Endozoicomonas sp. GU-1: one gene and its partner. The protein of the gene in region 2 interacts with the protein of the main gene of each other region in a pairwise test. Links are inferred from orthologs where the notes say so. Each region holds a gene or a part of one and is shown on either strand. Other genes may lie near its edges. The genes, in order: rpe and eno.

Region 1 (6,952 bases), 3.8 Mb from region 2 along the record:
AAGTCGGGCATCAACCCAGGCCATTATTTTATTTCCCATCACGCATTCTCCTCATCTTTACCGATAATCAGAATATCATCGCCTTCAAAGGAGTAAGGTGGCACGACCAGATTCGTTGGGGCAGGAACTCCTTTATACACCCGACCGGCCAGATCGAACCGCGAACCATGACAGGGGCAGAAATACCCCCCCTTCCAGTTGGCATCAAACTCCATGGGTTTGACTTCCGGCAGATATTTTGGAGAACACCCAAGGTGGGTACACAAACCGACCAGAACAAGAACATCTTCCGTCCGTGAACGGTACGGATTGGTGGCATACTCAGGCTGCTCTGAGCTTTCTGATTTCGGGTCGCGCAAACGCCCATCCTGTGATGGCAGTTCATTAAGCATATCTTTGGTACGTCGCAGCACAAAGACTGGTTTACCCCGCCATTCATAGACAACCTGTTGCCCGGGTTCCAGCTTGCTTAAATTGACTTTTACCGGTGCACCGGCAGCCTTAGCTTTTGCACTCGGGTTCCACGACTTCAGAAAAGGCGTAGCGACCCCTACAGCACCGGCAGCCCCCACCACCGAAGTCGCTGCCACGAGAAAGCGGCGCCGGCCTTTGTTTATGCCGTTGTCACTCATTAACCTACTCTCCCCATCCGGGCTGAATGCCCAATGACTTCTTTTTGTTCATGGGTGTGATAACTAGGAAGCCTGTCCGAGAGTCTCCGCAAACCTCCAGCGAGGAACTCTGTAAAACGTACAATCGATCAGTAAACCGGCTTTCCGTTTTTGAACCCCGAACTTTATTATTGGCAGGATAACACCCATCACAGTCCATTCGTCACAAGTTCAAACAAAGGACACCAGACATGATAACAGATTTGCTTCTGAAACAGGGCTTTTGTTAACCCGGAAAGGACAAAGACTCAAAAGCTCTCTCGCAGAACCCCCGCACCTCAAATAACAACCTGACAGCTGAAATCAACCCCCAACAATAAAGCCGCCTCGCATTATACTTACCCACATAAGCGGCAGTGCGTAATGATACTGGTTTTAACGCATAAAAAAAATGCCCAAAACAGGGCACAGGTTTTTTTAATAAAAGTTTCAGGCATAAAAAAACCTCCCGATACGCTCTCCCGAAAGAGGCACAAAGGGAAGTTTTCCAGTAATCCAGGCAACCAGCCGGAAAAACCGGCAGGTTGTCTGAGCACAATATCAGCGCTTGGAGAACTGTGGACGCTTACGGGCTTTACGCAGACCCACTTTCTTACGCTCAACTTCACGAGCGTCACGGGTAACGTAGCCAGCTTTACGCAGAGGAGAGCGCAGAGTCTCATCGTACTGCATCAGCGCGCGGGTGATACCATGACGGATAGCACCAGCCTGACCAGAACCGCCGCCACCAGATACAGTGATCTTGATGTCGAACTTTTCAGTCAGCTCAGTCAGTTCCAGAGGCTGACGAACTACCATTCGAGCAGTTTCACGGCCGAAGTATTCGTCCAGGGAACGGCCATTGACAGTGATACTGCCAGAACCAGCTCTCAGGAAAACACGTGCGGTTGAGGACTTACGACGTCCAGTTCCGTAGTATTGAGTTACAGACATAACCACCCCTGATTAAATTTCCAGTTGCTGAGGCTGCTGAGCAGCATGTGGATGCTCGCTTCCGGCATAAACCTTCAGCTTGCTGTACATGGCACGACCCAGAGAATTCTTGGGCAGCATCCCCTTAACAGCCGTTTCGATTACCAGCTCAGGCTTGTGGTCGATCAGCTTGTCAAAGCTGATGGACTTCAGGCCGCCGATGTAACCGGTGTGGCGGTGGTACATCTTGTCAGTAGACTTACGTCCGGTAACACGTACTTTCTCGGCGTTTACTACCACGATGTAGTCGCCAGTGTCCACATGAGGAGTGTACTCTGGCTTATGCTTGCCGCGCAGACGCAGAGCGATTTCTGTTGCCAGACGACCCAGCGTTTTGCCTTCGGCATCAACTACGAACCAGTCACGTTTTACGGTTTCTGGCTTAGCACTAAAAGTTTTCATTAAATTCGCCTCTATGATATCGCTGACGCGATACCTGTTCCTACATGGCCGTTCCCTGCTGGGCAAGAGCCAGGCTAATAGCCCCAGATCAGCAATACCGGCCTGTTCAAAACATTGGGCGCTCAATCGGGAAACGGGAGCGGTATTATACCGTTTGGCAAGAGGAAATAAAGCCCCCTGCGAACCGGATCTCTGTTAAAAACCCGGAACCACCATACTTGCCTTCTGTGACAGCACATCCAGGGAACAGCTGACCGGATATTTTTGCCAGCCCATGGTTTTGCATTATTAATTTGCATAACGCGGCCACATGACTAACGAGCAACCTGCAAATCGCCTTCAGAAGCCCTGAGGACTTTTAAAATATGCCGCCCCTGAAAGTCCGGGTTAAACTGAAGACCTTGCGGAAGCAACCTTCTGCCGAGCCTCTCAAGCTCTGAGGAAGCGCCACTGGTTCGGACTTCAACAGCCAGTAACAGGGAGTTCAGCAGGAAGCCAATAATGCTTCGACTCCATAAACTCACACCAAAACCACCGGCGAGGGCAGCGTAAGTGACGATAAAAGATACCCTGTTAACAAAACCGTTTTTCTGATCCCCATGATACCCGGTCACCATTCTCACAGGAGGCTGAGTTCTGTCATTATCAGCAAAACTGAACCCGACACCTTCTGAGAGGCCGTTTATACTGAAAGGCCCGCCAAGATCGAGAAAAAGCTCATTATCCTTGGGAAATTTGTAATATCGATAACCATAAATCCCCCCTCGCCCTGCGCTACTGATGTACAGTGACTTAAGATCCATCCACTCCAGGCTCATAATATAAAGCGTTCTTTCCGGGGACAGCATCAAATCAAGGGCTGACTGATGGGTTGCCAGAATTAAAAAAAGTAACAACGGGTTTTTCTGCAAAGGGGCGGGCATTGTCCTTGAATCAATTTTTTTTACCAACCGCCTGACCTTACTTTCCGTGGTAAATCGCACCTTGTAACCCGAAACCTCTGATGCGGATTCAGTCAATATTTCCTCATAGTCCACCAACAACGGTTGCCCGGTTCGTTTAAGGTAAGAGAGGTAATTGACATAACCAAAAGCTCTATCCTCCACTTCCTCCATTTGATCAATCTCTTCCGCCTCTGACGGGACTGAAATCATTATTCGACAGGACTCGGCAACCCCCTGCTGGCACCCCACGGTATATTTCAAATTCCCCTTAACACCGAAGATATCCCTCAATTCCACAGAGCCCACATAGTCTGAAGCCACAACGTCGTCAGACTGGCCCTGATAAGTTGCCATTGCCTGGCCGGTGATAATCAGTGCGATACAACCATATCGCCTCATTCCCCACACCAAAGCGCTTGAAAAAATCGTCTTTATTTTTACCACAAGCCTCACCAACAATGCTGCCAATCAAATGAACCTTAACCTTTTTCGAGGCGGTCCCTCCTCCAGTCGATTGACCGTTGACCAGAAGATAACGGGGTGCTCAGTCAGCACAGTGCGTGGCGTAAAAGCATAGACGATGTCAACCATTGTGAATAATTGTGCAGGCATTACGCTACGGTCTCAGCCTGAAATGGCCGGTCTATCCCTGCGATGTGTCAGAGCCGGTTGCACCTGACAGAGCCCTGACAACCCGCTACAATCGCCAAAAATCATACACAAGCAGATCAGGATAACCATGCGCGACTATATTATTGCCCCAAGCATTCTTTCCGCAGATTTTGCCCGCCTGGGTGAAGAGGTCGATCATGTTCTGGCCGCCGGAGCGGACTGGATTCACTTTGATGTTATGGACAACCACTACGTCCCGAACCTCACCCTGGGTCCGATGGTCTGCAAGGCACTGAGAAAGCATGACGTCACTGCGCCCATCGATGTTCACCTGATGGTGAGCCCTGTCGATCGTATCATCGGTGATTTTATTGAAGCCGGTGCCAGCATGATCACTTTCCATCCGGAAGCCTCTGAACATATTGATCGCAGCTTACAACTGATTCGCGAAGGTGGCTGCCAGGCTGGGCTGGTACTCAATCCGGCAACATCCCCCGATGGGCTTGAGTATGTGATGGACAAGCTGGATATGATCCTGTTGATGTCGGTCAATCCCGGCTTTGGCGGTCAGAAGTTTATTCCCTCAACCCTGAAAAAACTGTGCAGGGTTCGCAAGCTGATTGATGATAGTGGGCTGAATATCCGTCTTCAGGTAGATGGTGGTGTGTCGGCCAGTAATATCCGCCAGATTGCCGAGGCCGGTGCGGATACCTTTGTTGCCGGCTCCGCCATTTTTGGTGCTGACAACTATCAGGATGTCGTGACACAAATGCGCTCCGAGCTGGCTGAAGTCGTGGCTTTATAAACCATGACAACATCCAGCGGCCATCCATTTCTGAACAACCTGGCCAGGTCATGTACGACCTGGATGGCACGCTGGTAGAAAGCCTCCCTGAAGAAAAACCTCACCCCATGCCTCTGCTGCATGCCATGCAGAGGTTTAATTGTCCCACCGGAAAGTCGCTGATGATTGGTGACTCTGTTAATGATATTCGTGCAGCCAGAGTAGCGGGTGTCCGGGTGATTGGCTTACCTTATGGATATAATCATGGTGAACCTATTGAGTGGGCCAAGCCTGACCTGGGGATTGCGTCATTAACCACACTTCTCCCAACGAAGGCTTAACCAGGTTCGGGAATGGTGTCATGCAGTCGGTGCCATTCCATTTTCCCAAACAGCGGCCTCCGAAGTTACCTCACGCTGGTAAAGACGTGAACAAACCCGATTGCTGTGCCCCCACGCCTGCTTCGCAACCGTTGACAGCCTGGGTACCGGATTCGACTTCTCAGCTCTGAAAAACAGATAGTTAAGCGCGGTATATAACGCATATGATCTACACGATATATAGGTCCTGGGCTTATCCTGATAACTACTCACCGCAGGCATCAACAACTTACTCAGCATTTCGGGTCGCTCTTTGCTGTTGACGCAAAAATTCATATTCCAGGTTGTGTAGAGATCACTCCACTGCTTTGGCATCGGATAATTGAACAGGGGTTGCTGCCCCTGCTCATCCAACTCAGAAGCACGTTGGGTGTATTTTCCCGGATAATGCTGGGCCAGGGTCAAGCCTGCACAGGCATTTTCGTGACGGCCTCTGACTGTCTCAAAGGCGGTCGCTTCAATGATATTAAAGGGCAAAACACAACGCCCCTGCGAATGAGGATAATCTCGTTTCGTTCGACTTTTCAACATCTTCACAATAGGCTGCTCAACGGAGATGAGCTTAATCACTTTTTTGAAACCCAGCCCTCTGTTAGCCCTCCTCATTTCATTTCGCTTTTTTTTCCACAAATGAACACACACTTCCAATACTTCGGTATTTTGAATTTGTGCTTTGGTCAGTAAATTGAGCGCCAGAGCAAATGGCAGTACCGATTCCAGTTCATGAATAATTTCATTTTTGCCCTTTTCGAGCATGCCTTCGGTCGTTTCACTGACATTAATGATGTTATGAATCGCATGCATCAAATAATCATTTGATTTGATATTCTTGAAAACCTCACTGATTTCCCTTTCTATCGTTTCCTGCGAAATATCATCCGATAAGTTGTTACTGATTATCTCGAATATTTCCTGAGTCCACTCACCTCTCAAATCCATCAGATCAAGATCTATGAAAGACTGTTTAACCTCTTGTCTCACGTCGTTAAGATCGAGTTTCTGGATCAGCTCGCTGGCACGAGCATGCAACTCACTCAGAAACATATTTACCTTTTCTGTCTCCTCCGAACTCAATAATTTTTCTGAACTATCAATTCCCCCTTGCCTGCATAGTGCGATTTTCAAATAAATTGACAATGTTTTATTGCAGATATAAACCAAAGGTCGGCTAACAAGGTAACCAGTGATTTTTTTCCTGGTCGTTGACGACCAGCAACCTTCATGTGTACGTTGACCCGGTATTGCTCTTGGATTATGGAGATCGCTTTGCATCAAGCCTTGAGCCTGATTCAGCCCCCGGGTGTAACTGGAATTTTCTATCATGTGAATTTCCCTGCATAGTCTCAACCACTTCAAGAAGGTACCCCATTCATTAAGTGGATGTACTAATAAACTGATCAGAATCAATAACAGACAACTGCAGCACACTGCATCATTAAACATAATTGCCATAAACCCTGTCCTTTATTCCCTCGGATACGGGAGAGCGGAGAGCATCACAACCCGGGACAACAAGCAGGGCAATTCTTCGGTTTGTAATAGTCAGAGCATTCATATACCATTTTCAATCACAATATAGTGAGAAGCACCGAAATAACTTAGCAGTGCGCAGGGAGTTTGCAGTGAAACTCTGTCGAAACCGAGACTGTCGAAACCGAGACAGTCTTCACCAAAAGCGTTTTCACATCAGATGCAGCTACCAAAACACCTGTTTCGGCGCTTTCCTGACTTCAATGCCCCTCCTTTTCACCTCCTGGTGCTGGCCATAGGCCTGCCAATTTCACTTAGCCCAACGGCAACATGGTTGTTGCCAAACATAGATAATTTCAATCAATAATCCTGTTAGCTTATTCGAGAGAGCTGCTATGATGCCTGAAGCGTTTGCGCGTCTGACCAGAGAAGGATACAACCGCATTCCCGTTGTACGAGAGATTCTGGCAGACCTGGACACACCGTTAACCACCTATCTCAAGCTTGCCAATGGCCGCTACTCCTACCTGCTGGAGTCCGTGGAGGGCGGTGAAAAGTGGGGCCGCTACTCGATGATTGGCCTGCCCTGCCGCACCTTGCTACGGGTCAACGGCGATCGTATTCAGATCGAAACCGATGGCCAGATTGTCGAAGAACACACCACCAGCGACCCACTGGCGTTTATCAAGGCATTCCAGCAACGTTATCAAGTGCCGG
Region 2 (7,096 bases):
GTTCATTTTCCAGCCTGAAACGCTCAAGGTTATCTTGTTGTGTCAACATTTCAGCCACACTGCCTTCACCAATCCAGAGCCTGGTTTGCAGGTAAACCAGCAGCAGTGTCAACAGGGTTATTGCCAGTTTTTTCATCATCAGTTCCGCTTTAAACCGTCACTATCCAGCAGCAGGGGCAGTAATAGAGACTTAACGCTGAAGTTTAACAGGAGTACCCGTGGTTTAACATACAACCGGATCTTTGAACTGTTTCACATTAATGAAGGTCATTAGAAAAAGCCAGACATCAAAATAAGCAACTCAAATGATCGCTCTTACTATCCCGGGTATTTATGAACGGAAGACAGCGTTCTACACCCGGGTTGCTGTTGAGTTCAATCGGGTACTGGCTACCCATCACCCGTAGGCCAAAGACCCGGGAGTTCGGAATATGCCGACTGGTAATCCCATTGGCAGAACCACCAGCCATACCCCTCCGGCTAATACCACCTTCCCGCCCGTAGAACACAGAACCAGTCACCGAATCACTGTCGTTATCAACCCAAGGCCGTTGCTATTGCTGGATCTTCCAGAGCAACCCATAAGACACATACTGGTTTTTTTAGGGGACCGTGATATCAAGGCCATGGCACAGACCTGTTCGTCTTTGCTGGCTATCGTCCGTGCAGATCATCTGCCCGCCAGGATCTGGTTTAAACAGCTCGAGCCACGACAGCAGCAGCAATTCATCCAGATTGCCAAAAATATCAGCAACCATGAACTGGAAGCCTGGCTGAGGCAATTCACCGGCAATGAAACGCTGATCAGCACTATTTGCGGCCATTCAGCCGGGGAAGTGACAGACAACGACATACCGCCACGGGAACCTCAAAAAGGGAAATATTTCCCGCAAATCCTGTTTTACACAGTGCACCAGTTGATGGTTAACTGTCGTACTTTCCGACCGGAATTGGCAATATCCATTGACTGCATCCCCTTTACGGCGGCATCAGCCAAACTCAGCAGCGATGGACGCTTTCTGGCGACCAACAGTTACGCGCGCTGTGGTTCGGATTATGGCAGAACGGAAATCACCGCAAGGCCCGCAGAGATAGCCATTGCCCATGAAGACAGAGTACGGCGGATCACCTTCAGCAGTGATAACCGGCATATATTGAGCTACACGGCTTCAACCGCAAAAATCACCAGCTGTAATGCCGACGGCAGCTGGACAGAAAACTCATCATCATTTCTGATCGATTTATCAGCTCGGCGACTTTCAGCCCCGACAGCCGCCATGCAGTGATGGCCAGGAGTGGTCGCAGGGCCATAATATGCACAATGAACCAGGCTGGCCGCTGGGCAGTAACAACAACAATGGGGCACAAAGGGAGGATTCTTTCAACAACATTCAGTCCTGACAGCCGCTTGGTCGTCACCACCAGTGTCGATCACACGGCGAAAATCCATGCCCGTGACAGCAACGGCAACTGGCTGGAGCTGACCACCCTGAACCATAATGGTAAGGTCACTGCCGCTGAATTCAGCCCTGATGGCAAACATATCATCACCATTAGCGACAAGAATAACCAACCTGATCGCACCGCAACAATTTTCAGCAACACCAATAACAGTTGGGTAAAAAAAACCTGTATTAACCACTCCCTGGAAATTACCGACACTTCATTCAGTCCTGACAGTCGTCATGCAGTAACGGAGAGCTTCGATTATACTGCCAGAATCCTGAGCTTTGATACCCACGACAACTGGCAACATAAAACCACGATCAAACATAAACGACGGATTTCTTCTACTAGATTTAGCCCCGATAGCCACTATTTAGTCACGGCCAGTAGCGATCATACAGCAAAAATCTACCGGTATGACGCAAACGCCAGGCGCTGGTCAAAACAACAGATTATCGTCCATGATGATATGTATATTACCTCAGCCACGTTCAGCGCTGACGGCCGCCATATCCTGACATTTTCCCGCAATTACTCACCCATATCCCTGCCTGTATGCAACGCCAGAATCCACACTTGTACGGCCGGTGGCAACTGGATAACCAGCCTCAATTTTACGACAGCAGGCGGGGTTTACTCAGCCAAATTTAACCACGATGGCTCCCATATTGTCATCGAAGCCAGAAATGATGACGCCATCATCATCTATGGCCTTACGGCAGATGGCCACTGGTTACACAAATCGACGCTGCACCAACATTACAAGCTTGACCTGGTAACATTCAGTACTAACGGGGGGCATTTAATGACTATCAGTAACGACGGTCAACTGGTGCAGGTCTGGCACCTTTGTAAGGAGGATTTAACACCACATCCCCAGTGCTCATTAAATGAACTGTCGCCTCCCCCTAGAAAAAAGACCCGAAAGTCTGCTCCAAAAGTTCACAGGTAAAGGGCGATCGACGGATTGATTTTCCCCAGGTCGGGGTGGCTCAGCCTTCTTTCAGCCTGTCGGGTTTGCCCGCTTCGCCAGGCAAAAAAAAGGGAGACTTAGAGCCTCCCCTCGCCATCAGCAGCGACTGCTAATCAGGCACGCTTGAATTCAGCAATACCACGGTAAGGCGCTTTGCCTTCCAGCTGCTCTTCGATACGGATCAGCTGGTTGTACTTGGCTACACGGTCAGAACGGCACAGGGAACCGGTCTTGATCTGGCCAGCACAGGTACCTACCGCCAGGTCAGCGATGGTAGCGTCTTCAGTTTCACCGGAACGGTGAGAGATAACGGCAGTGTAGCCAGCGTCCTTGGCCATCTTGATCGCATCCAGAGTTTCGCTCAGAGAGCCGATCTGGTTGAACTTGATCAGGATAGAGTTGGCAATGCCCTTATCGATACCTTCTTTCAGGATCCTGGTATTGGTTACAAACAGGTCGTCACCAACGATCTGGATCTTGTCGCCCAGCAGTTCAGTCTGGTACTTGAAGCCGTCCCAGTCAGATTCATCCAGACCATCTTCAATGGAGATAATCGGGTATTCTTCGGTCAGACCTTTCAGGTAGTCAGAGAACTCATTGGAAGTGAAGACTTTGCCTTCGCCTTTCAGGTTGTACTTGCCATCTTCGTAGAACTCGGAAGCTGCACAGTCCATAGCCAGAGTGATGTCGGTGCCCAGAGTGTAACCGGCCGCAGCAACGGCTTCTTTGATGACCGCCAGAGCGTCTGCATTGGAAGCCAGGTTTGGTGCAAAACCACCTTCGTCACCCACGGCAGTGTTCAGGCCCTTGTCGGAGAGAACTTTCTTCAGAGCGTGGAATACTTCAGCACCCATGCGCAGCGCTTCAGCAAAGTTTTTGGCACCAACCGGCTGGATCATGAATTCCTGAATATCAACGTTGTTGTCAGCGTGCTCACCGCCGTTCAGGATGTTCATCATTGGCACTGGCATGGTGAACTGGCCAGCAGTACCGTTCAGCTCAGCAATGTGCGCGTACAGAGGCATGCCTTTATCAACGGCAGCGGCTTTGGCAGCGGCCAGAGACACCGCCAGAATGGCGTTAGCGCCCAGCTTGGCTTTGTTGTCAGTGCCGTCCAGATCAATCATCTTCTGATCCAGGCCACGCTGGTCATTGGCATCAAAACCAAGCAGTGCTTCACGGATAGGACCGTTAACATTGGCAACGGCTTGCAGAACGCCCTTGCCCAGGTAGCGGGACTTGTCACCATCACGCAGCTCCAGAGCTTCGCGGGAACCCGTGGAAGCGCCGCTGGGAGCACAGGCAGTACCAAAGGCACCAGACTCAAGAATGACGTCAGCTTCAACAGTGGGATTACCACGAGAATCGAGGACTTCGCGAGCCTTGATTTCCTTGATAGCGGTCATGAGATACTCCGGGTGAAGAATTCGGAAATTTCAAGTGAGAGGTAAGCAATACCGTAAAAGAGCGGTGGCATTGTTACGGGAGCGGCAACTATACCACCGGAAAATCCTGTGTCAAAGCCTTACAATTTCGCTGGACACCGCGCCAACATTGAGCTTCGTGGATTTCTGATCGTTACTGTTAACGACTGTTAATCGCCTGTTAACCATCGTTTAAACCAGGCATCAATGATCAAATAATCATCAAACAGCTATAACAATGATAAGTAAAATTACTACCTGAGATACAATTCAAAAATCAGTTTTTCTGCTGTGCAGTCAAAATCAAACATGGCATCAATGGTGGCACTGCCCTGATGGAGAGTCACCGTTTTCTTTACCTGACAGTGGTCAGAAATACGGTTAGCCAGGGCTTCCATCGTTGCCATCTGATCGTTTGCCTGTTGCTCAGTATCCCCCTTTATGGTCATTTCGAGGTGAGTATCCCCGGGTGCAATCACCTGGCCAATCTCCAAACAGTGATCGGCATCAACTTCCAGTTCAGCGGTGGTATTGTCCATATCAGGCCTCCTGTTGAATGCCAGATGATGATATGCAAGGAATCATTTTCTGAAAAAATCAACAATAAGATAGCACAATGGCCTTGAAAAATGAGTGAATAAGAAAAATCGGAAATAAAATGGAACCATATTCCAAATTACTGGTCAAATAATGGTAAGAACCAGATCCTGTGAAAAGGGCTGGACGAAAAACAGGAATAACCGAATCAAATTAAAAATTATTATTTATAAACGAAAGTTATTATAGAGCAACCAATGTCTAATACAGCATCAAATTTAGTGGGTTCAAAATACACTGGCTATCTTCAAGATAACTGTATTCTTGCCAGTCTTCTGAAAAGCCCGGTTACTGTCGCCAAGGCTTTATTTCCATACTTAACTTTGCCTTCTCAAGCTTGGTCTTCTCAAGCTTGGTCTTCTCAAGAAAGCAGCCTTCAATCAAAAAAAATTTCTTCATACAATATATCAGTTCGTAAAGTTGGCGATTATCTTCTGGTATCTCTCCCTTCTGAAAAGGATACTCATCCCGATAAAACCACGACAGCGAATCCCCCATCAACAGAAGATTCTGACCAACTAGATTGGCGTATTCCCGATGATGATGAAGATGATCCGCGGCGATACTTTTCATTCTGGTTTAATGAGAATGCCTCCCCGGGCAAATCCACTGATCAGGCGTCCGCATCACTAAATGTCAAGGATTCATTATGTGTAGCTATTACGGATGATAGCGATGCAGATGATCAATTTTGCGAAGAAACGACGCCTGTTAATGGCCCTGACAGCATAATCGCTCCCATGAGTCTGCACTGCTTTGAAACTGACAGTATGATTCGCATTGCTAACGATTCAGATCAACTGGATATTCATACTGTTGACATCATTAAGGACAGTGAGCTTGCCAATCAGCTTGGCATTTCGGGTAAAGTCACCGTTGACAAAGTGTTTTATCAGGCAGGAACCGGTGCTATTATCGCCCAGGTAACGATCAATGGTCTGGAACAGTTATTGACTCTTTTTTATATCAATGTAGAAACCAACATCAAGCTTCCGGTCACCCAATATCAGCTGAATTCGTATCTCACAGAGACAAAAAATAAGTATGCTCCTCACTATAAATTTTTCAAGGAGGAATTAAAAAAGTGTCTTAGCCCAAAGGTCATGGGAACGAACAAAATAAAAGACGATAAAGACGGTGAAGACAATAAAATTGAAGAAAATAAAGCTGAAGAAAACAAATCTAAAGAAAATAAAATTGAAGAAAATAAAATCAAAGAAAATAAATTGAGAATGAAATCATTAAGAATCACGATACCAACGTATATGCATCCGAAAACCATAGAACAGGAAAAATATTTTTGTTGCAATCAGGGTATCAGCTCCGTCACTAATAAAGAAGGAACTGACGTCATTGAAGCGGTCAAGAGGAGAATGTACCAGCAGGAGGAGAAATTAGTTAGCCTCAGAGGGCCACGGTTGGAACACCCGGATATAGATTCAGCACTAGAACACGTCAAGCAACAAAAAATCGCGATGGCGGCCAGTCAGCGTGATGCTAAAAATCTGAAAATACACTTTGACAAGCCAGAGAAGGTTACCTTGTCCCAAAGACAAGCAGAAACAGTCAATATGCTAAATCAAAGGAGGCTTAAGCATAAAAAGGAAGGGATTGATTTCGGAGCCCCTAAGGATACCCCAACTGAATTTCCACATTACTTACTGCCCAGCGATTCCCCCAAAAATTGATCAAATCTGTTGATAAATAGCGATTAAACCAAAAAAGACTGCGCCATGGTGATTTGGGAAGCAGCTCCGTAAATAGAACCGCTTCACCTCACAAATGAAAAATCCTAGACTTCTTCAGGTTCAGGTCGCATTGCGATGGCATCATGTGCCGGAATATTACATAGCCGTTCATATGCCGGAGTATGGCATAGCCGGTCATAGATTGATTTACATCCTTTATACACCTTGCACAAGCCACCGCTGGCAACAAAAAAGGCTGTCGACGTTACTGCTATCTCTGTCAAATAGAGCGGGGTAAACGGAGTTAGTTTTCCGTACTCATCAGATTCATCACGGGACATATTATTAAAACAATGCTCCCTCAAAAAGACTTTACCAGGATCATTCAGTGGTGAAACGACCCGATTTTTTACAAAGGTAGTACACACCCCAACAGCAGTTGAATATAAGGCGTGAAAGATCGCTGATGAAAAAAAATCATTGCTTTTTTGCTGGGTTGAATTATCAGGCGGATTAGTCACAGCCTGGAGTTCGGGATTGCCAGGCATCGATGATCCAGCGTTAATACCGGAAGTACAAATTGTTAAAGTCATTCTTAATATCCATACTGGTTGTCATTTCTCAGACAATATCAGAAGGTATTTCGTTCAATTCTAATCAACTTTTTTCTAATTATTTTTACTATCAATGATTCATATTTTGATGTCGGTGGAAATTTTCCCGGTTTGGCTTTTCAGGTTAGCTGCGGGCTTTTTTCCTGCCACGGGCAAATGGAATGGGAAAGCGCTGGAATGGCGAACGGTCATCCCGGATAAGAGATGACCAGAGTCATCCGAAAACCATAACACCTGTATAGCATTATGGCTGCTATCTGGTCAGGAATTCAGACAGGGGAAGAGACTGAGACTTCATCATAGACTTCTGGATAGTCTCCTGCGGGTTGATTTGTTGCGACATCATGCCCGGAA

What was found.
Region 1: the proteins of eno (region 2) and rpe interact in binary tests that used the Escherichia coli proteins (3 or more experiments, as listed by UniProt). The link is inferred for Endozoicomonas sp. GU-1 from one-to-one orthologs.

The regions. Positions count from the first base shown.
Region 1 is NZ_CP114771.1:4,949,772-4,956,723, reverse strand. The notes cover bases 2,829-5,567. They hold rpe (ribulose-phosphate 3-epimerase), read left to right. Parts: upstream 2,829-3,728; coding sequence 3,729-4,406; downstream 4,407-5,567. Other genes in these bases: O3276_RS20685 (hypothetical protein), read right to left, coding at 4,745-5,567; O3276_RS20690 (HAD-IA family hydrolase), read left to right, coding at 4,457-4,726; O3276_RS20700 (hypothetical protein), read right to left, coding at 2,829-3,388. In the rest of the region: O3276_RS20720 (cytochrome b), read right to left, coding at 1-39; petA (ubiquinol-cytochrome c reductase iron-sulfur subunit), read right to left, coding at 39-632; rpsI (30S ribosomal protein S9), read right to left, coding at 1,212-1,604; rplM (50S ribosomal protein L13), read right to left, coding at 1,617-2,045; more of O3276_RS20700, read right to left, coding at 2,360-2,828; more of O3276_RS20685, read right to left, coding at 5,568-6,088; trpE (anthranilate synthase component I), read left to right, coding at 6,631-6,952. UniProt on the Escherichia coli protein: Catalyzes the reversible epimerization of D-ribulose 5-phosphate to D-xylulose 5-phosphate.
Region 2 is NZ_CP114771.1:1,119,995-1,127,090, forward strand. What follows is about bases 1,680-4,562. They hold eno (phosphopyruvate hydratase), read right to left. Parts: upstream 3,826-4,562; coding sequence 2,533-3,825; downstream 1,680-2,532. Other genes in these bases: O3276_RS04505 (WD40 repeat domain-containing protein), read left to right, coding at 1,680-2,398; O3276_RS04515 (DUF406 family protein), read right to left, coding at 4,098-4,382. Outside these bases: O3276_RS04495 (septum formation initiator family protein), read right to left, coding at 1-139; O3276_RS04500 (F-box protein), read left to right, coding at 432-1,286; more of O3276_RS04505, read left to right, coding at 1,322-1,679; O3276_RS04520 (hypothetical protein), read left to right, coding at 4,638-6,128; O3276_RS04525 (hypothetical protein), read right to left, coding at 6,233-6,721; O3276_RS04530 (hypothetical protein), read right to left, coding at 6,996-7,096. UniProt on the Escherichia coli protein: Catalyzes the reversible conversion of 2-phosphoglycerate (2-PG) into phosphoenolpyruvate (PEP). It is essential for the degradation of carbohydrates via glycolysis.